DNA from 3 places in the Pantoea sp. XAF26B01_ASV70 genome. Region 1 is predicted to be linked to each of the others. Evidence: predicted binding sites of a transcription regulator. Region 1 holds the regulator's gene; each other region holds the start of a gene.
The links. Region 1 encodes CRP, which controls carbon source genes, mostly activating them, when cyclic AMP is high. Its sites were predicted from a motif close to ATGTGANNNNNNTCACAT; they were not measured.
Positions count from the first base shown of each region.

Region 2: a site for CRP is predicted at 2,897-2,914, ahead of yrbN (protein YrbN). Genes of this name have one in related genera too.
Region 3: a site for CRP is predicted at 3,927-3,944, ahead of azuC (stress response protein AzuC). Genes of this name have one in related genera too.

Region 1 covers NZ_CM137251.1:413,401-420,444, reverse strand. Annotated here, with positions in the region: gene ACX8ZY_RS01935 (phosphoribulokinase) at 1-36, shown strand, start outside; gene ACX8ZY_RS01930 (OsmC family protein) at 556-960, opposite strand; gene crp (cAMP-activated global transcriptional regulator CRP) at 1,264-1,896, shown strand; gene ACX8ZY_RS01920 (YccS/YhfK family putative transporter) at 1,954-4,029, shown strand; gene argD (bifunctional acetylornithine/succinyldiaminopimelate transaminase) at 4,031-5,251, opposite strand; gene ACX8ZY_RS01910 (aminodeoxychorismate/anthranilate synthase component II) at 5,333-5,908, opposite strand; gene ACX8ZY_RS01905 (putative adenosine monophosphate-protein transferase Fic) at 5,950-6,543, opposite strand; gene ACX8ZY_RS01900 (YhfG family protein) at 6,533-6,703, opposite strand; gene ppiA (peptidylprolyl isomerase A) at 6,803-7,044, opposite strand, start outside.
Region 2 covers NZ_CM137251.1:3,714,067-3,721,110, forward strand. Annotated here, with positions in the region: gene ACX8ZY_RS17570 (SDR family NAD(P)-dependent oxidoreductase) at 75-821, shown strand; gene ACX8ZY_RS17575 (DEAD/DEAH family ATP-dependent RNA helicase) at 877-2,817, opposite strand; gene yrbN (protein YrbN) at 2,834-2,890, opposite strand; gene nlpI (lipoprotein NlpI) at 2,996-3,880, opposite strand; gene pnp (polyribonucleotide nucleotidyltransferase) at 4,010-6,148, opposite strand; gene rpsO (30S ribosomal protein S15) at 6,459-6,728, opposite strand; gene truB (tRNA pseudouridine(55) synthase TruB) at 6,860-7,044, opposite strand, start outside.
Region 3 covers NZ_CM137251.1:229,963-237,006, reverse strand. Annotated here, with positions in the region: gene ACX8ZY_RS01105 (DUF2798 domain-containing protein) at 1-116, opposite strand, end outside; gene ACX8ZY_RS01100 (LysR family transcriptional regulator) at 245-1,147, shown strand; gene ACX8ZY_RS01095 (zinc-dependent alcohol dehydrogenase family protein) at 1,374-2,387, opposite strand; gene ACX8ZY_RS01090 (LysR family transcriptional regulator) at 2,556-3,461, shown strand; gene azuC (stress response protein AzuC) at 3,776-3,853, opposite strand; gene mntP (manganese efflux pump MntP) at 3,971-4,546, opposite strand; gene ACX8ZY_RS01075 (DUF1158 domain-containing protein) at 4,863-5,105, shown strand; gene pdxR (MocR-like pyridoxine biosynthesis transcription factor PdxR) at 5,095-6,531, opposite strand; gene ACX8ZY_RS01065 (carboxymuconolactone decarboxylase family protein) at 6,591-7,044, shown strand, end outside.

The DNA.
Region 1 (7,044 bases):
GTGAAGCGGCTGATGGAAGGTAAGCGAATAGAGTAAGAGGCCAGCAAAAACCGCTCTGAGAGCAGATGTCTTTCATAAAGATGGTAAAACTGGCTTTCCTGCGGCTAAAGACTTACCGCTGAGCAGGCTTCAGGGAGCATAAACCTTTCGCAAAGACGCAAAACCGCCATCCCTGGCCCGCGATGCTTTGCTACAGGTATATGCTCCCTTCGCTTCACGTCCGGCAACCGCATCCGGTTTCAGGAAGGTCGCTACAGACAACGCCTGGGCAGAAAGAATCTGGCAGCAATAGATAAGTTCAACACGCTGGGAACCGGGTCAGAAGAGGAAAGCGTCCCGCCGCCCGGATAAAAACGCCGGGAGCGTTTTTGAACAACGCAACGCGTTGGCCCGGCTACGGGCGCACCTCAGGGATGAGGTGCGTAATCGCGCGGGCCGAGCGGCCAGGGATTGGCTTAAGCGACTTTCCGATCTGACCCGGTTCCCAGCGCAGGCACAGTCTGACAGCAGAGCACGACAGATTTTGCCCGCGACCTTAAAAGATCCCTGCTGGTACTAAAGTTCGATCACTTCATAGCTATGCGTAATGTTGACGCCTTTACCCAGCATGATGGCCACAGAGCAATATTTTTCAGCAGAAAGATCCACGGCGCGTGATACCGCTTTATCCTGGAGGGCTTTACCACTCACGATAAAATGCAGGTTGATGTGCGTAAAGATTCGCGGCGCCTCTTCACGACGTTCTGAGGTCAGTTTTACTTCACAATCAGCCACATCGTTTCGGCCTTTTTGCAGAATTGATACCACGTCAATCGCGCTGCATCCGCCCGCCGCCATCAGCACCATCTCCATTGGGCTGGGCGCTTTATCACCCGAATTTCCATCCATCAGTATCTGATGGCCGGATGAGGATTCTCCGAGGAATGTCAGCCCTTCTACCCATTTCACTCTTGCCTGCATGATTTTTGCTCCGGAATACGCTGTTTTGTCGCCAGAGTACGCTTTCGCCTGGTAAACAGCAATCCAGAGAAATCCGCCCGTAGCTGAAGCGAGACAACAGAAGACAGTCGGCAAAAGCTGTGCTACAAACAGTGCTGAAAATATTTTTCGTCACCCGATGACGAAGCCGGGAAGGATGATGCGCACTGCGCCTGATGCGGCCCGAATAATTTCCTGAAATGGAAACGCTTGAAGCTTTCACCGCCTGACAGGGAAAACTGCCCCCTGTATTTTGGGCACGATTACAACAGAGGATAATAGCGAATGGTTCTCGGCAAACCGCAAACAGACCCTACACTCGAATGGTTCCTGTCCCATTGCCATATTCACAAGTATCCATCCAAAAGTACGCTGATTCACCAAGGTGAAAAAGCAGAAACGCTTTACTACATCGTGAAAGGTTCCGTTGCGGTTCTGATTAAAGATGAAGAAGGCAAAGAGATGATTCTTTCCTACCTGAATCAGGGCGATTTTATTGGTGAACTTGGCCTGTTCGAAGAAGGCCAGGAGCGCAGCGCCTGGGTACGTGCGAAAAGCGCGTGCGAAGTGGCGGAAATTTCTTACAAGAAATTCCGTCAGCTGATCCAGGTTAACCCTGACATCCTGATGCGACTCTCATCGCAGATGGCGCGTCGCCTGCAGGTGACGTCTGAAAAAGTGGGTAACCTCGCTTTCCTCGACGTAACCGGACGCATTGCACAGACCCTGCTCAACCTGGCGAAGCAGCCAGATGCCATGACGCATCCCGACGGCATGCAAATTAAAATCACTCGTCAGGAAATTGGCCAGATTGTTGGTTGTTCACGTGAAACCGTGGGCCGTATTTTGAAGATGCTGGAAGATCAGAACCTGATCTCCGCACACGGCAAAACCATCGTCGTTTACGGCACCCGCTAATTCCTGTCACCCACGGCGTGATGGCAACATCACGCCGTTATTGTTTGTGTTGGGCCGATGTGGCGTCGAATTATTTACCATCCTGAAGTTAACTACGCCTTGCGGCAAACGCTGGTGCTCTGTCTGCCGGTGGCGCTGGGCTGGCTGGCTGGCGACCTGCAAAAAGGTCTGCTGTTCTCATTAGTGCCCGCCTGCTGCAACATCGCCGGTCTGGATACCCCGCATAAACGCTTCTTCAAACGCCTGATTGTTGGCGGCAGCCTGTTTGCCCTCGGCAGCTTTCTGATGCAGTGGCTCACCCTGCATGCTATTCCGCTGCCGCTGATTCTGTTTGCCATGCCCTTATTGCTCGGCGTTACCGGGGAGATCAGCCCGCTGCATGGTCGTCTGCTGCCCGGCACCCTGATTGCCGCCATCTTTACCCTGAGCCTGATTGGCCGCATGCCAATCTATGTTCCCCCGCTGCTCTATATCGGCGGCACGCTATGGTACGGGCTCTTTAACTGGTTCTGGTTCTGGCTGTGGAAAGAGCAGCCAATGCGCGAAAGCCTGAGCCTGATCTATCGCGAGCTGGCTAACTACTGCGACGCAAAATATACCCTGCTGACGCAGCTGACCGATCCAGAAAAGGCGCTGCCGCCGCTGCTGGCTCGTCAGCAGAAAGTGGTCGATCTGATTAACACCTGTTATCAGCAGATGCATATGCTGTCGGCAAGCCGCGATCACAGCCATAAACGGCTGACGCGCGCCTTTCAGGTGGCGCTGGATCTGCAGGAACATATCTCGGTCAGCCTGCATCGGCCGGAAGAGGTGCAGAAGCTGGTCGAACAGAGCCACGCCGAAGCGGTGATCCGCTGGAATGCCAAAACCATCTCGGCCCGGTTGCGGGTGCTGGCGGATAACATTCTCTATCACCAGCTACCCGATCGCTTTGCGATGGATAAACAGCTCGGCGCGCTGGAGAAAATCGCCCATCAGCATCCCGACAATCCGGTGGGTAACTTCTGCCTTTACCACTTCAACCGCATCGCGCGGGTCCTGCGCACCCAGAAACCCCTTTATCAGCGCGATCTGATGGCTGACCGCCAGCGCCGTCTGCCGCTGTTACCGGCACTGCGCAGTTATCTCTCGTTTCGCTCATCGGCCCTGCGCACTGCCGGCCGCTTTGCGGTGATGCTGATGCTGGGCAGCGCGCTGGCGCTGTTCTTCAACATCCCCAAACCCTACTGGATCCTGATGACCATCATGTTCGTCAGCCAGAACGGCTACAGCGCTACCCGTGTCCGCATTCAGCACCGGGCGCTGGGCACTTTTGCCGGTCTGGTGATCGCGGCCGCCACGCTGCGCATGGCGGTGCCGGAGTCGCTGGTGCTGCTGATCATGCTGGCAATTACTTTTATCAGCTATCGCTTTACCCGCCAGTTTTATGGCTGGTCGATGATTGGCTTTACGGTCACGGCGGTTTACTCGCTGCAATTGCTGTCGCTGAATGGCGCGCAGTTTCTGCTGCCGCGACTCATGGATACGCTGATGGGTTGTCTGATCGCCTTTGGCGGGATGCTCTGGCTGTGGCCGCAGTGGCAGAGCGGCTTACTGCGGCAGAACGCCCATGACGCACTGGAAACTTATCAGGATGCGCTGCGGCTGTTGCTGGGTGACGAACAGTCACCAGAGAAACTGGCTTATCAGCGGGTGAAGGTCAATCAGGCACACAATGCGCTGTTTAACTCACTGAATCAGGCGATGCAGGAACCCGCGTTCAACTCCCGCTATCTGAGTGATATGCGGCTTTGGGTCACGCACAGTCAGTTTATCGTCGAGCATATCAACGCCATGACGATTCTGGCGCGTGAGCACACCATGCTCACTGCCTCGCTGGCTGAGCGTTACCTGCAATCCTGTGAAATCGCGCTGCAGCGGTGTCAGCAGCGGCTGGAATATGATGGTGAAAGCTCACAGGTTAACCTGCTGGATGAGCTGGAGAACATCAGTGAGGGACCGATCACGGTGGTGGAGCAGCATGTGCGGCGCATTCTCGATCATCTGAGCGTGATGTACACCATTTCATCGCTGGCGTGGAACCAGCGGCCGCAACATGGCCGCTGGCTGATCAGACGCTTACGTAAAAACTAAGCTAGCCGTTGAGCACGTTGCCGACGGCCGTGGCGAAGCGGCTCATGCCCTCTTCGATATCGGCAGGCTCAATGATCAGTGACGGGGCAAAACGCATCACGTCGGTGCCGGCAACCAGCACCATCACGCCTTCTGCGGCCGCGGCATTCAGGATATCGCGTGCTTTACCGGCATGCTGCGGTTTCAGCGCCGCGCCAATCAGCAGACCCTTGCCGCGAATATCGCTGAAGAGATCATACTTCGCATCGATGGCCTGCAGCGCCGTGACAAAGTGCTGACGACGTGTCTCAACGCCTGCCAGCACCTCCGGCGTATTGATAATATCGAGCGCAGTTTCGGCGATGGCGCAGGCGAGTGGATTGCCGCCATAGGTGGTGCCATGCACGCCCGGCGCCATGGTCGAGGCGATCTCGTTAGTGGTCAGCATGGCGCTGACCGGGAAACCGCCGCCCAGCGCTTTGGCTGAGGTCAGAATATCGGGCTGGATGCCATAATGCTCATAGGCGAATAGCTTGCCGCTGCGCCCCATGCCGCTCTGCACTTCATCCAGCACCAGCAGCGCCTGGTGCTGATCGCAAAGCTCACGCAGTCCCTGCATAAATTCCTGCGTTGCGGGCACGACGCCACCCTCCCCCTGAATCGGTTCAACCACAATGGCGCAGGTATGATCGTCAATGACCGCTTTCACTGCGTTCAGATCATTGAACGGCACATGGACGATATCCGCCGGTTTAGGCCCGAACCCATCAGAATATTTTGGCTGTCCGCCGACCGTGACGGTAAACAGCGTCCGGCCATGAAAGGCGTTATGAAAGGCGATAATCTTACTTTTGAATGGGCTGTGACGTTTGCAGGCGTAGTAGCGCGCCAGCTTAAAGGCGGCCTCGTTGGCTTCGGCCCCGGAGTTAGCGAAGAAGACCCGCTCGGCAAAGGTCGCCTGAATTAACTTACTGGCAAGACGCAGCGCCGGTTCGTTGGTGAAGACGTTGCTGGTGTGCCACAGCGTCTCGCCCTGACTTTTCAGCGTCTCGACCAGCGCAGGATGGCAGTGTCCAAGTGCGGTGACGGCGATACCACCTGAGAAATCGATATACTCTTTGCCCTGCTGATCCCATACACGACTGCCCTTGCCTTTTACCGGCACGAACTGCGCAGGTGCATAAACAGGCAAAATAACGTTATCGAACGTCTCCCGCGTGACCGCAATTTTTTCCGCTGCCATTGATGACCCCATTTAGATGATTGATGTGCAACTTTGAAATAATAATCACAAAATATGCATAAAAAATCACTCAAAGGCAACTTATTGCTCAAGGAAATTGCGCAGCAGCTGATGTCCCTGCTCGCTGAGAATGCTTTCGGGATGGAACTGCACGCCTTCCAGCGCCAGGGTTTTATGGCGGAATCCCATAATTTCGTCAGGCTCGCCGTCACGCACCGTCCAGGCAGTCACCTCGAAGGCATCTGGCAGGGAGTCGCGCTGTACAATCAGCGAATGGTAGCGGGTCACGGTTAGTGGATTATTCAGAGTGCGGAACACGCCCTGGCCAGTGTGCTGAATCGCAGAGGTTTTGCCGTGCATCACCTGACGCGCACGCACGACCTGCGCGCCATACGCCTGCGCAATTGCCTGATGGCCCAGACAGACGCCCAGCACCGGCAGCTGACCGGCGAAATGCCGGATCGCCGCCAGCGAAATGCCTGACTCCGACGGCGTGCAGGGACCAGGGGAGATCACCAGATGAGTCAGCGGTAACGCCGCCATCTGCTCCAGCGTGATGGCATCATTGCGCACCACCTGAACCTGCGCGCCCAGCTCGCAGAAATATTGATAAAGATTCCAGGTAAAGGAGTCGTAATTGTCGATAAGCAGCAGCATGGCCAGTCCAGAATAATTACCCGCGCCGCTATTCTACGCGGTTAAGCCGCCTCGCTCACCATTTTCGCAAATACCTGCTCCAGCAGAGTCAGGTCTCCGGCCACACCGGCCTGATTCGCCGCTTTCCAGCTTTCAGCGTCAGTCTCTTCCCAGGAGAGCAGATAACCGGCATGCAGCGCCAGCTGTTCAAAGAAAATCCGCTGCGCCCGACCGTTTCCGTGGCGGAAAGGATGCAACATATTGATTTCGCAGTAGTAGTGGGCAACACGCTCAATAAACGCGTCACGTGGCAGGTCAGCAAGGCCCTTCTCCTCCTCCAGCGCGGCCATCAGGGCGTTACCTTCCTTTTCGATATATTCGAAATGACAGAACGGCGTCTCATCGCGCCAGATATCGATAGTGCGCAGTTCACCAGCCCAGCTGTAGACGTCCTGAAACAGCGTACGGTGGATCTGGCGCAGGTAAGGCAGTCCAGGATTACGTGGGCCCAGCTCCAGCGTGGCGGCACGCGCCGCACTAAAACTCAGCTCCGCCTTACGCAGCTGCGCGGCATCGTGAATATCGGGCAGGTTTTTCAGCACATTGTCATGCTGCCACAGATAGGGATCCTGGCTGACGGCGGTATTAGAGTCCATATTGCCTCCTCAGTGACGCCAGACGTGCGGCCGCATCATCGCTGTTTACGCTGGTTTCATTTGGCGAGAAGCCTTCCAGCCGACAGCTGGCCTGATAGCTGGCGCTACGCCGCTGTCGCCACAGGGTGACCTTCTGTTTTTCGGTGAGTTTGTTCGCCATGCCGCCTCCTGCTCAGGTTTTTGCCCTAAGTATAAGAGCAAATTCTGGCTTTGCCGGATGCGGCAGGCGGTCGCCATCCGCAGATGGCGACGAACGGACTTAAGGCAGGACTTTGGCGGAGAGGATAACTACCGGTTTGGATGGAACATTCTGGTAAGGACCCACATCTTTGGTCGGTACCTGAGAAATTTTTTCAACCACATCCTGACCTTTCACAATCTTACCAAATACGGCATAGCCAAAATCGCGCTGTCCGTGATCGAGGAATGCATTATCCGCGACGTTGAGGAAGAACTGGCTGGTCGCACTGTCTTTATCGGCGGTACGCGCCATGGAAATCG
Region 2 (7,044 bases), 850 kb from region 1:
GGATTGCACTACCCGCTTTTCGGCGCCAGCGCGCATAGTCTTTCGACGCAATCATTACGGCGGAGAACAACATAATGAAGGCACTGCAGAATAAAATCGCGCTGGTAACAGGCGCCTCAAAAGGCATTGGTGCGGCGATTGCCATCGCTTTTGCCACGGCTGGCGCCCGCGTCGTGGTCAACTATCGTCAGGATGAAGTGGGAGCGGCTGACGTGGTCAGCGATATCGTCAACCTGGGCAGTGAAGCCGTGGCGGTACAGGCAGATATCTCTCTCCTGCGGGATGTGGAACGGCTGTTCGCCACCACCGCAGAGTGCTTCGGCGCGCCCGACATTGTGGTGAACAATGCGGGCAGTTTTCATCACGGCGAGTTTGCGGCGCTGACGCTGGAGGAGATGCAGCAGCAGATTAACGTTAACCTGCTGGGTACGCTGATGGTCTGTCAGCAGGCGATTCGTCACTTCCCGGCGCACGGCGGCAGCATTATTAATCTCAGCGCCCTGAACAGTAAAAACAGCACGCCAGGTTCCGTGCTCTGGGCGGCAACCAAAGGCGCAGTGGATACCCTGACCCAGGGACTGGCGCGCGAGCTGGGCGCAAAGAACATCCGGGTTAATGCCCTGGCACCAGGCATGATTCTGACGGAGGGATTACTGGCCGCGAAGAGAATGAGCCCGCAGCTCAAAGCGCAACTGCTGGCTGCCACGCCGCTGGGACGCTTTGGTCTGCCGGAAGATGTGGCGCAGGTTGCGCTGTTTCTGGCCTCTGAAGAGTCCGCCTGGGTCAGCGGCGAGCGCGTGATGATCAGCGGCGGTGCCTGACAGGCATAAAAAAAGGGAAGCCATTGGCTTCCCTTTTTGTTACGACGCTAAGTCGTTATGCATCACGACGACGTGGAGCGGCGGCTGCGCCCTCTTCACGACGTGGACCACGGCTACCTTCACGGTTGAAAGTACGTCCGCCGCCTTCACGACCACCTTCACGGCGTTCAGAAGAGAAGCGACGACCACCTTCACGGTTAGCTGCGCCCGGACCGCCTGCACCTGGACCGCTGCGACGCTCACCGCCAGCACCAGCTGGACGACGGTCACCACGGCCTTCGTTCGGCTGTGCATCACCCAGTAACTGCATATTCATCGGCTTGTTCAGAATACGGGTACGGGTAAAGTGCTGCAGCACATCGCCTGGCATGCCTTTCGGCAGCTCGATAGTCGAGTGGGTACCGAACAGCTTGATGTTACCGATGTAACGGCTGCTGATGTCGCCTTCGTTAGCGATAGCGCCAACGATGTGACGAACTTCAACACCATCATCGCGGCCTACTTCGATGCGGTACAGCTGCATTTCGCCAACGTCACGACGTTCGCGACGTGGACGATCGCCATCACGGCTTTCGCGGTTTTCACGCGGAGCACGAGAATCGCCACGCGCTTCACGGCTGTCACGACGGCCATCACGCTCGTCACGATCGCGGTATTCGCGACGTGCCGGACGCGGTGCTTCTGGTGGCAGAATCAGAGGACGTTCGCCCTGTGCCATCTTCAGCAGTGCGGCTGCCAGTGTTTCCAGATCCATTTCCTCTTCTGGCTGCATTTTAGCCAGCAGAGCACGGTACTGATCCAGATCGCTGCTTTCCAGCTGCTGCTGAACTTTAGCAGCAAACTTAGCCAGACGACGCTCACCCAGCAGTTCTGCGTTAGGCAGTTCTACCTCAGGAATAGTCAGCTTCATGGTACGTTCGATGTTACGCAGCAGACGGCGTTCGCGGTTCTCAACGAACAGCAGCGCACGGCCAGCACGACCAGCACGACCGGTACGGCCGATACGGTGAACGTAAGATTCTGAGTCCATCGGGATGTCGTAGTTAACAACCAGGCTGATGCGTTCAACGTCCAGGCCACGGGCCGCAACGTCGGTTGCAATCAGAATGTCGAGACGACCATCTTTCAGGCGCTCAAGCGTCTGCTCACGCAGAGCCTGGTTCATGTCACCGTTCAGCGCGGCGCTGTTATAGCCACTACGTTCCAGCGCTTCTGCTACTTCCATGGTTGCGTTTTTGGTACGCACGAAGATGATGGCAGCATCAAAGTCTTCTGCTTCCAGGAAGCGAACCAGTGCGTCTGTTTTACGACCGTAAGCGGTCCAGTAGCTCTGGCTGATATCAGGACGCGTGGTCAGGCTTGACTGAATACGCACTTCCTGTGGATCTTTCATGAAGCGTTTGGTGATACGACGAATCGCTTCCGGCATGGTTGCAGAGAACAGCGCGGTCTGATGATCGGCTGGAATTTGCGCCATGATGGTTTCAACGTCTTCGATGAAGCCCATGCGCAGCATTTCGTCTGCTTCATCCAGCACCAGGCCACGCAGGTTAGAAAGGTCTAACGTGCCGCGTTTCAGGTGGTCAAGCAGACGGCCAGGCGTACCCACAACAACCTGTGGTCCCTGACGCAGTGCGCGCAGCTGCACGTCATAACGCTGGCCGCCGTAAAGGGCAACCACGTTCAGGCCACGCATGTGTTTAGAGAATTCGGTAACTGCTTCAGCAACCTGTACCGCCAGTTCGCGGGTAGGTGCCAGCACCAGGATTTGTGGCGCTTTAACAGTAGGATCAATGTTATGTAACAGCGGCAGAGAGAACGCCGCGGTTTTACCACTCCCGGTCTGCGCCATGCCTAACACGTCACGGCCCGCCAGCAGGTGAGGAATACACTCAGCCTGGATTGGGGATGGCTTTACGTAGCCCATGCCATTCAGTGATTCAAGGATGTCGGCGTTCAGGCCAAGGTCAGCAAAAGTGGTTTGAATATCAGTCATGTAGTACACGTGCCTCTTAGATTGCGGCGGCCAGTCTACATAACTCGTCGTGAAAACTTTCAGTCATTTTCATCAAAAAGTGTGAACCGGCTCAAATTAAAAGTTTTGACGAACAGAAAAGCCTTCATCCTTTAAGATGATGACTTAACAGGTTTTACAGGCAAATTAAGTTCGTCAGCTATTGCTGGTCAGATTCTGATAAATCGTCTTGTGCCTGGCCGAGTTGCGCCAGTTCCAACAATGCGTATCGGTGTTCAACAAAGTTATTGACGTTGTTGGCCACCGCCAGTTTGAACAACGCTTTCGCGTCGTCCTTCTCCCCCAGACTTAGGTAGTACTTACCTAAATAGAAGTTGGTTTCACTGAGATGTTCAGCGAGCGAGGTGTTATCCGTTGCGTCCGCCTTGAGACTTTCCATCAACGTTTTCTCGTTGATATCTCCAAGGTAGAACTCGACAATATTCCATCCCCATTGATCTCTGACCGCTTTGTCGTGACGCTGTTGAAGCGCGACTTTTGCCTTGTCGACATCCATCTCACGTTCAACGAGATAGAGCCACAAACTGCGGAAAGGATCGTTAGGATCGTCTTGATAAAACGCCAGCAGATCATCTTGCGCTAACTTGTATCGACCGCCGTAATAGAGGGCGATACCACGGTTTAAATGCGCATAGTTGTAAGTTGGATCAAGCTCAAGTACAGAATCAAACGCTTCATAGGCGGCATCAAAGTTGCCCGCCTGCGTTAAATATATGCCTAAGTAGTTAAACACTTCGGGCATATCTGGTCTTATAGACAGCGCTTGCGAAAAATCGTTCCGCGCTAATGCCCGCAGACCTAAACTATCATACAACACTCCGCGCTCATATAACAGCTGTGCGCGTTCATCATCGGTGAGAGCGCGACTGGCAAGAATTTGTTCCATGCGCGCCAGTATCACTTCCTGCTGCAGTGTGGGCTGTAAAGGCACTGCAAGAACTTCGTTCTTACGCCAATTGGAGTTGCTGCATCCTGCCAGCGTCAAAGCTGTCGCAACAAAACACCAGCGCAGAAAAGGCTTCATTTCCCACTCCCGAATACAAACATTGGGATAACCATCCTGTCATCCGCCTGCTGTGCACAAGGATTCCCGCCCTCGCGATGATACAAACGCCCCTCTCTGCCAGGCAGAGAGGGGCAAATCAGCAACGACTTATTCAGCAGCGTCAGGCGTGGTCACCGCGACAGCTTCTTCAGCCTGCGGCTTAGATTCTGTCGCTTCTTTGATGCTCAGACGTACACGGCCCTGGCGATCAACCTCCATCACCTTAACCGGTACTTCCTGACCCATCTGCAGATAGTCAGTCACTTTCTCAACGCGCTTATCAGCGATTTGTGAAATGTGAACCAGACCTTCTTTACCACCACCGATTGCAACGAAGGCGCCGAAGTCAACGATACGGGTCACTTTACCACTGTAAACGCGGCCCACTTCGATCTCTGCGGTAATCTCTTCGATACGACGAATCGCTTCTTTCGCTTTCAGACCATCGGTCGCAGCGATTTTCACGGTGCCGTCATCTTCAATTTCAATCGTTGTGCCGGTCTCTTCGGTCAGTGCACGAATCACTGAGCCGCCTTTACCGATCACATCTTTGATCTTGTCAGAGCTGATTTTGATGGTGTAAATGCGTGGTGCGAATTCAGAAATCTCAGTACGCGGCGTGCTGATAGCCTGTTCCATAACGCCCAGAATGTGCAGACGTGCACCCCGGGCCTGGTTCAGCGCTTCCTGCATGATTTCACGCGTGATGCCTTCGATTTTGATGTCCATCTGCAGCGCGGTGATACCTTCACGGCTACCGGCTACTTTGAAGTCCATGTCGCCCAGGTGATCTTCATCGCCCAGGATGTCAGACAGAACAACAAACTTCTCATCTTCTTTCACCAGACCCATTGCGATACCGGCAACGGCGGCTTTGATTGGCACACCTGCATCCATCAGCGCCAGTGAGGCACCGCAGACAGAGGCCATTGAAGAAGAGCCGTTAGATTCGGTGATTTCAGAAACAACACGAATGGTGTAAGGGAAATCTTCCGCTTTAGGCATTACCGCTAACACGCCGCGCTTCGCCAGACGACCGTGACCAATCTCACGACGCTTCGGCGAACCTACCATGCCGGTTTCGCCGACAGAGTATGGAGGGAAGTTGTAATGGAACAGGAAGCTGTCGGTACGTTCGCCCATCAGCTCATCAAGGTTCTGCGCATCGCGGGTCGTACCCAGCGTTGCAGTAACCAGTGCCTGCGTCTCACCACGGGTGAACAGTGATGAACCGTGTGTACGTGGCAATACGCCAGTACGCACGTCCAGACCACGGATCATATCTTTTTCACGACCATCGATGCGTGGCTCGCCATTCAGGATGCGAGTACGAACAACGGTTTTTTCAAGGCTATGCACGATATCGCCGATTTCTGAACCATCCAGCGTTTCATCTTCAGCCAGCAGCGCAGCGATGGTTTCGTCTTTAATGACGCCAACCTGGGTGTAACGCTCCTGCTTGTCAGTGATGCGGTAAGCATCGCTGATGCGCGCTTCTGCCAGGGCAGCAACGCGAGAAATCAGTGCGGTATTGGCCGCTTCTGGCTGCCAGTCCCAGCGTGGTTTGCCCGCTTCAGCAACCAGAGCATTAATGTTTTCGATAACAATCTGCTGCTGGTCGTGACCAAAGACCACGGCGCCCAGCATCTGCTCTTCTGACAGGATCTCAGCTTCAGATTCAACCATCAGAACGGCATTCTGCGTACCGGCAACCACCAGATCCAGACGAGACTGTTTCAGCTCATCTGCGGTTGGGTTCAGGACATATTGATCGTTGATGTAACCAACACGCGCAGAACCAATTGGGCCATTGAACGGCAGACCAGAAAGCGCCAGTGCAGCAGAAGCACCGATCATGGCAACGATGTCCGGATGAACCTGTGGGTTCACAGAGACAACAGTGGCGATAACCTGAACTTCGTTAACAAAACCTTCCGGGAACAGCGGACGAATCGGGCGGTCAATCAGACGCGAAATCAGGGTTTCGCCTTCGCTTGGACGGCCTTCACGACGGAAGAAGCTGCCTGGGATACGACCAGCAGCGTAAGTACGCTCCTGATAGTTCACGGTCAGTGGGAAGAAATCCTGACCTGGTTTAGATTTTTTCTGACCTACTACAGTGACGAATACTGCAGTATCGTCCATGCTCACCATAACAGCGGCTGTCGCCTGGCGAGCCATCATGCCGGTTTCCAGCGTGACGGTATGTTGACCATATTGGAATTTGCGTACGATCGGATTCAGCAAAATCAAAGTCCTTAACTTCGGGGCATGGCTATCTGTAGCCCGCCATTGATTACCAATCTTCAGTTGCATCCTCGCGACTAATGACAACCCTCGACCGCCCCTGCGGTAAAGCCTCTCATTAGCCGCGCGAAATTCTGCAAACTAAAGATCACACTAAGCAACAATACATCAGTTTGGTCCGGATTGCTGCCGATTGCTCGAAAAAAGGGGCCATAAAGGCCCCCTCTTCACGAAACTCGCACAAATCTGATCGTAAGCTGCACAGAGTGCAAAAGCCCGCATAATGCCCCGACGATCAGATTCTTCAGACTTAGCGACGCAGACCGAGACTTTCGATCAGGCTGCTGTAGCGTGCAACGTCTTTACGCTTCAGGTAGTCCAGCAGCTTACGACGCTGAGATACCATGCGCAGCAGACCGCGGCGGCTGTGGTGGTCTTTTTTGTGCTCAGAGAAGTGACCCTGCAGATGGGTAATCTGCGCGGTCAACAGGGCAACCTGAACTTCAGTTGAACCGCTGTCGTTAGCACCACGGCCATATTTAGCAACGATCTCTGCTTTAGCTTCTACGCTTAGAGACATAATAAACTCCAGTAATAAATGAATGTATGGGTGCCGATCTCTAATTCAGCATCCCGCTTTAAAGCCGCGCTATTCTACTCTGCGCCCGATAGCAACGCAAATGCCCCATCAGCGAAAAGTGAACGCCTGGCTCAATCCTGATACTCAACCACTAAACGACGTGGCGCAAGCCGGCCATCGTCGGCAATTTCTGCCATACCGATAAACTTACGCGCTTCGCCTTCCGATACCCTTACCAGCCCCTGCGCAGGCGCATTGCTGGCCTGTACCGGCTGTCCCTGGCGGAAGAAATCTGCCACGGCAGGCGGGATATTCA
Region 3 (7,044 bases), 180 kb from region 1:
ATGACCAGACTCATCAGGAACGCCATGATGATCGCCATATAAAGTGCAAATATGTAAGGTGTCGTGCGCACCGGCAAGCGGGTTCGTAAGGTTTTTTTTGTTGCAGCATCAGTCATCTGAATATCCTGTTTAACAAAAGTAGATAAGACTGCGGCTAACTTAACAAGCTTATGCGGGGGGTTGTAGAGCGGTTATGCTTTAATCATTATTAAGTAAAAGTGACGAATTAACGGTTGAGGATACGATGGACATTTTAGGGCTGATTAGCACTTTTATCCGCGTGGTGGAAAACGGCAGTATTGCAGCGGCGGCACGCGCTAAAGGTATGAGTCCGGCAGCAATCAGCCAGAGTCTTTCGCGTCTTGAAGCGCATCTGGGCGTGCGACTGCTATCGCGCACCACCCGCAGCATGACCTTAACGGAAAACGGTAAACGCTATTTCGAGAAAGTCCGTCACATCCCACATGATATCGAACTCGCCTCGCAGGCTGCTGCGAATGAAACCAAACCACAGGGGCCACTTTGTATCGCTACGACAGCCGCGTTTGGCCGGTACGTTCTGGCTCCCCTTATGCCCGCTTTCAAAGCGTCTTTCCCCGATATAGATATTGAACTGATCAGTACCGATCGCAACGTCGATCATCGCCTGGAAGGCGTCGATGTCAGTATCCGCATCGAAGCACAGCTGAATGATCAACTGATCGCCAGAAAAATTGCATCGTTACCCTTTATATTCTGTGCGGCTCCCGCTTACCTTAATCGCGCTGGTACGCCTCAGACGCCTGGAGAACTTAGCCAGCACGCCTGCCTGGTTTTCCGCTATCCCACCGACAGACGGTTTCTGCCATGGACGTTTATGGTCAACGGACAGCCTGTTAATGCAAAACTTAACCCCAGTTTTATCAGCGATGATATTGATATCATCGCCAGAATAGCCGTAAACGGCGGCGGCATTGCCCGTCTGGCAAGCTTTGTAGCTCAGCCACTGATAGACAGCGGTCTGCTAAGGCCTTTGTCCTGGTCAGGTCACAGTGGCGAGAGCACCATTGAGTCCCTGCCGATGAATATCTATGCCTGTGTCACCGAACGTTCGGCACTCAATTCGAAAGTACGGACATTTATTGAATTTTTGGCCGATGCGATTTAAGACAGGAGCGTTTTTGCCGGGCGAAAATTGACGCATTTTTCTGCTTATCCACCCGCAAAAGTAACTCACCGCTGCCGGTCGTGGTGATACGAAAAGCGGCCCTTTTGACGATGTGCAGAAAGGATATAAGTACGCTTTGAGAAGGGGTTTAACGCGTTGAGAGTGGGATTAAAAAGTATCTGGCAGTCAGTAAAAACTGCCAGAATTGAGGAATGAAAAGTCGTTATCAGTCGCTAATTCTGATGACGATTTTGCCAAATGCACCACGGGAGAGGTGCCGGAAGGCTTCAACCGCCTCATTAAAGCTGTAAACCTGTTCAATGACGGGCTTGATATTATGTTTATTGAGGAACGGATTCATCCGATCAAACGAGGAGCGTGGTGCAACCGCAATGCCCCGGATTTTTGTCTGACGGAAAATTAACGGCATCAAATCAAGTTGTGCTGTCTGGCCGGTCAGAAATCCTACCTGAGCAATCGTACCGGCAACTTTTGTCGCAGCAATTGACTGATTGATGCCATTGCCCCCGGCGACATCTATCGTTACGTCAGCGCCTTTACCATCAGTTATTTCAAGCACTTTTCTTTCCCACTCAGGGTATTTTTTATAGTTAATCCCTTCATCTGCTCCCAGTGATTTAATGCGCTCAAGGTTTGCATCGTTACTGGAGGTGGCAATGACGCGTGCACCATAGGCATGCGCTATCTGAGCAGCGAAGACCGATACGCCACCGGTTCCCTGTACGAGCACGGTCTGACCAGGCTGCAGATTGCCGATATCCATTAGCGAGTACCATGCCGTAAGTGCAGCGATGGGAAGTGTAGAAGCTTCTTCATCGGTCATGCTGTCAGGCGCTTTAACTGCGCTGTCCTCATGAATAATCATGTACTCAGCCAGCCCGCCGGGTAACGGCATTCCAATACACCATGCTGGCTCATCGGCCGCAGGTTCACCCTCTAACCAGCGTGAATAGAGATGCGAGTTAACGCGATCACCCGTGCTAAAACGGGACACACCCTGCCCCGTGGCAACAACGGTACCCGTGGCATCAGAGACAGGAATCAGTGGCTTTGGAACCAGATGAGGCTCATAGAAGCCCTCTACTATTGCCTTATCCCTGAAGTTCAGAGACACCGCGCCAACTTTAACCAGAAGTTCACCCGGACCAGGTACAGGCGTTTCCACCTCTTCAAGCTTTAAGTTTTCAAGGCCAAAATCTTTCAGTAACCATGCTTTCATTTTGTCATTTCCCATGTGTATGCATCGAATAGAGTGATGATAAAAAAAGCAGGCAGGCGTAAAAAGCCACGTAAAAGGACTTCAGTGTTACTGCAGGAGAAACAATCGGAATGAGATATAATCCGCAATACACTATTTCGGCAGGAATATTTTTTGCGGAGTTAAATGATGCGCTCGAACATGCTGGAATTGATGGATATTTTTGTTCACGTCGTTGAATTCCGTAGTTTCACCCGGGCCGCTGACGCCTTGCAGCTGCATCGCCCTGCGGTCAGTAAGTCCGTACAACAACTGGAATACAAGCTTGGCGTTAAGCTATTGCACCGCACCACGCGCAGTCTGAGTGTGACCGTTGAAGGGGAGGAAATTTATCAGCGGGCTAAAGCGCTGCTGAGTGATGCCAGCGATATCATGGCTTCTTACTCTTCAAATCAGCGACCTCGTGGCCAGCTGCGCATTGATGTTCCACTGGCGCTGGCGCACAGTATCCTGATCCCACAATTAAGCGAGTTTCAGGCTTTATATCCTGAAATTGAAATAGTCTTAACCGCTTCAGATCGCCTGACCCATTTAATTACAGAGGGTGTGGACTGTGTTATTCGTCTCGGTGAGCTTGCTGATTCGAATTTTATTTCGCGCAGAATGGGCAGCCTGCAGATGGTCACCTGTGCAGCACCCTCTTATCTGGATAAATATGGCACTCCTTTAACACCTGATGACCTTAAAGATCATAAAGCCATTTATTTTTTTAATGAACACAGTCGGGACGTCCAGGAATGGAAATTTGTCATGAATGGCGAAATTGTTTCACGGCATCCGGGAAGCAGCGTACGAGTTAACAATTCTGACGTCCTTCTTTCCTGTGGCGTGGCGGGCCTCGGCATGCTTCACGCATTATATACGGCATTAAAGCCCTGCCTCGAAACAGGCCAGCTGAAGGAAGTATTATCGGGTTATGCGACTGTGACGAAACCGGTTTCAATACTCTACCCTGACAGACGCTATCTTCCGCCTAAGGTCCGGGTCTTTATCGAATGGTTTACTGAAATATTCAGGAAGAATCATCAGGGTTAACCGTGAATCTTAGCTTCGGCACAGGCAATCCCGTGACCCATTAAAAGTGCTTGTTTCCTGTTTAAGGTATGCCGCCATTTTGTCTGGCATCCGGAAATCTCCCGGGCAGATTGGATCGCTACAGCAACGTCCGTTTCTGGCACAAAGTGGCGCATAACGGGAAATCAGAAGGAGAGGAGTAGCAACAAACAGGATGCACCCGAAGTGCAAAAACGCGGGTTTAAATCAGCAGAAGCAAAGGCAGAAAAAGCAGAAAAGGTGATAATCACAGGTCGATCCCTGACCGCGATTATCGAGGGTTTCTTGCGGGGTGCTTAGTACATGGCACCCGGCGGTACGTGTTTGAACGTCTCAACGTAAGCGCGGAACACGTGTTTAAAAATACGTTTCATGGAACACCTGATTCAAATTTAGTTGAACATATACCGAAAAAGTATAGCTCCTGAGCGTTTTAACAGCAAATAAATTTGAACCAGATCACAAAAATGACGGTTTTATGTGCAAAAGCCCTACGCGGTGTAGCCGAGATGCTGCAACAGAATGGTGGAGCCGACGGCAATCAGCACGACTCCACCCAGCACTTCAGCCCATTTGCCCAGGACCGGACCGATAAAGCGCCCGACTAATACGCCAGTCGTCGCCATCACCGTAGTGGCTGCACCAATGGTCAGCGCGGTAGTAATGATATTCACCTGCAGGAAAGCCAGACCCACACCAACAGCCAGCGCATCCAGGCTGGTCGCTACCGCGGTGGTCGCCAGTACCATAAAGCCATGGCTTTGCGGGGCTTCACAGGGTTCTGCGACGGCAGTCTGACGGAAGCCTTCCATCATCATACGGCCACCCAGAAACGCCAGCAGGATGAAGGCGACCCAGTGATCCCACGCCATGATGTAACGGCTGGCGGCCAGGCCAAGCGCCCAGCCAATCAGCGGCGTCAGCGCTTCAATTGAGCCGAAAATCAGACCGGTACGCAGCGCTTCTTTAAAACCGGGACGATGCAACGTGGCACCTTTGCCCAGAGCAGCAGCAAACGCGTCCATCGACATGCCCAGCGCAAGAATTAAAGTGGCAATAAAGGTCATGATTTATTCACCTGGGGCGAAAAAGCGGCAATTCACGCTGAATTCACCACACAAAGTGTTCAGTTATGAAAAAGTGGGCGCAGTCTACCATGCAAACCCAAAGATAAAAAGACAGTAAAATCAGGGATTTAAGTATAGCAAAGGCTATAACTCTTATCATCCGCTATGAATCGCGCTAAGTCGATGGTAGCAAAGCGTTTTCTGACCATTTCTCTGGCCATGTAGCATGCCGGATGCGCACGAAGCAGCGCGCCACCATTGAACCGTGTCGCCGTTTACCGGAAAATGCCGGGCTGATAAATATGGGATACCGGTTATGAATAACCCTTTTGAAACGTTGATCGTGCCTGGTGGCATTTTATTGCTGGGCTTTCTCTCGGCGCTGCTGCTGCCCGCGCCCGCCTTTAGCGTGACGGTAGCGCAGCATCTGTTGCAGATGTTCCATTTGCAGGACCTGAATCAGCTCTATACGGTGGTGTTTTGCGTCTGGTTTTTGCTGCTGGGCGCACTGGAGTTTTTTGTTATCCGTTTTGTCTGGCGTCGCTGGTTCAGGGGCTGACCGCCTGCGCATTGACCAGCGCCTTTAGCCGTTCGGCACTGCGCGCATAACCTTCACGTGGCAGATGTGCCGCCCCCAGCAACAGGCCCGCACCGCGCTGATCCGCCTGCTGATACCAGATCGACAGCGGCGACGGTGCCATGCCCCACTCCACCGCCTGCTGCGCAATCACCTGATCCGGTGAACCAGCGGGTAAACGGACAATCACCGCCAGCCCGGCGCGTTGCAGGTCAGGAAAGTGAGGATGCAGCGCCGCGATCATCTGCTCCAGCCGCTCATGATAGACGCGCTTCATGCGCCGCAGATGCCGCATAAAGTGGCCATCCCGCAGAAATTCCGCCACCGCATTATGCAGCAATCCGGAGGAGGCAGGCGAAAGCAACGCGCTGACCTCGCCGAACCGGGCCGTCAGCGCGGGTGGCACCACCATAAAACCGAGCCGCAGTTGCGGCGTCAGCGTCTTGCTGAACGTGCCGATGTGCAACACCCGCCCCTGGCTGTCGAGCGCGGCCAGTGCCGGCGCGGCGCGATTGCCGGGCTGAAGCTCGCCGAGATAGTCATCTTCGATAATCCAGCGCTGCGCGCGGCTGGCCCAGTTAAGCAGGGCATGCCGGCGTGCCAGGCTCATCGTCATACCAAGCGGCGCCTGCTGTCCCGGCGTGACCAGCGCAAAAGCGGCATCCGGCGCGCGGGCAATCCCGGCCTCAACCTGCAACCCTTCGGCATCAACCGGCACGGCAACCGGCGTGACGCGCAGCGCTTCAACCGCGCGACGCGCCACCCAGAATCCGGGATCTTCCAGCCATGCTGTTTTACCCTGAAAATTCATCGCCAGCCCAATCAGTCCCATTGCGCCAGCATAGCCGCTGGTAATAATAATCTGGTCCGCCTGACAGCGCAGGCCGCGTGCCACCGCCAGGTAGGCCACCAGCGCCTGCCGCAACGCTAAGCTGCCGCGGGGATCGGGATAGCTGGCCGGTCTGCTGACCTGCATGCGCGTCTGACGCTGCAGAATGCGCAGCCAGACTTTGGCCGGGAATGCATCGCTGGCAGGAATGCCCATCTGGAAGGTCAGCGGTGGCGCTTCATACTCCTCTGCACCCTCCAGCAGCTGGCGTTCAGCCTCGGCATTGACCGGTTTTAACGGCGGCAATGGGCTGACGAAAGTACCCGCTGCGCCTCTGGCCTGCAGAAACTGACCATCAACCAGCATGTCATAACTGGCGCGAACGGTGCCACGCGCCACGCCGAGCTGAGCCGCCAGATCGCGGCAGGAAGGCAGACGTGCGCCAGGTTGTAAACGTCCTTCACCAATCGCCTGTTCAATCAACTGGCGCAGTTGTTCACTGAGGCCACGTGACGCGCCGCGCTGCAGTGTCAGCGTGGAAAGCGGCGATGGACCAGTCAGACTCTCATTTTTTGGCACTTTATCTGCTCCATTGAAAGGCTGAAAATCGCCTTATCAACCCTGAATGAGGCAATAAGATGAGCGAACGTATCGATTTTCACAGTGCAGCACCGGCAGGCATGAAAGCGCTGGGCGGCGTATACAGTTATCTGGCACAAACCGATCTGCCGCTCACTTTACTGGAACTGCTGTTCCTGCGCATATCGCAGATTAATGGCTGTGCCTACTGCATTGATTTACATACCAAAGCACTGAATAAGTCGGGCATGGGCTGGGATAAGATCGTGCTGACCTCGGTCTGGCAGGAATCCGGTACGCTGTTCAGTGATAAAGAGAAGGCTGCCCTGTACTGGGCTGAATGCCTGACCCTGATTGCTCAGCAGGGTGCGCCAGACGACCGCTATACCGCACTGAAAGCGCACTTCAGTGAAAAAGAGATTGTCGATCTGAACATCGCGATTGGTCTGATGAACACCTACAACCGCATGGCGATAAGTCTGAAAAAGTTGCCCGCCAGCGCCAGTCTGTCAT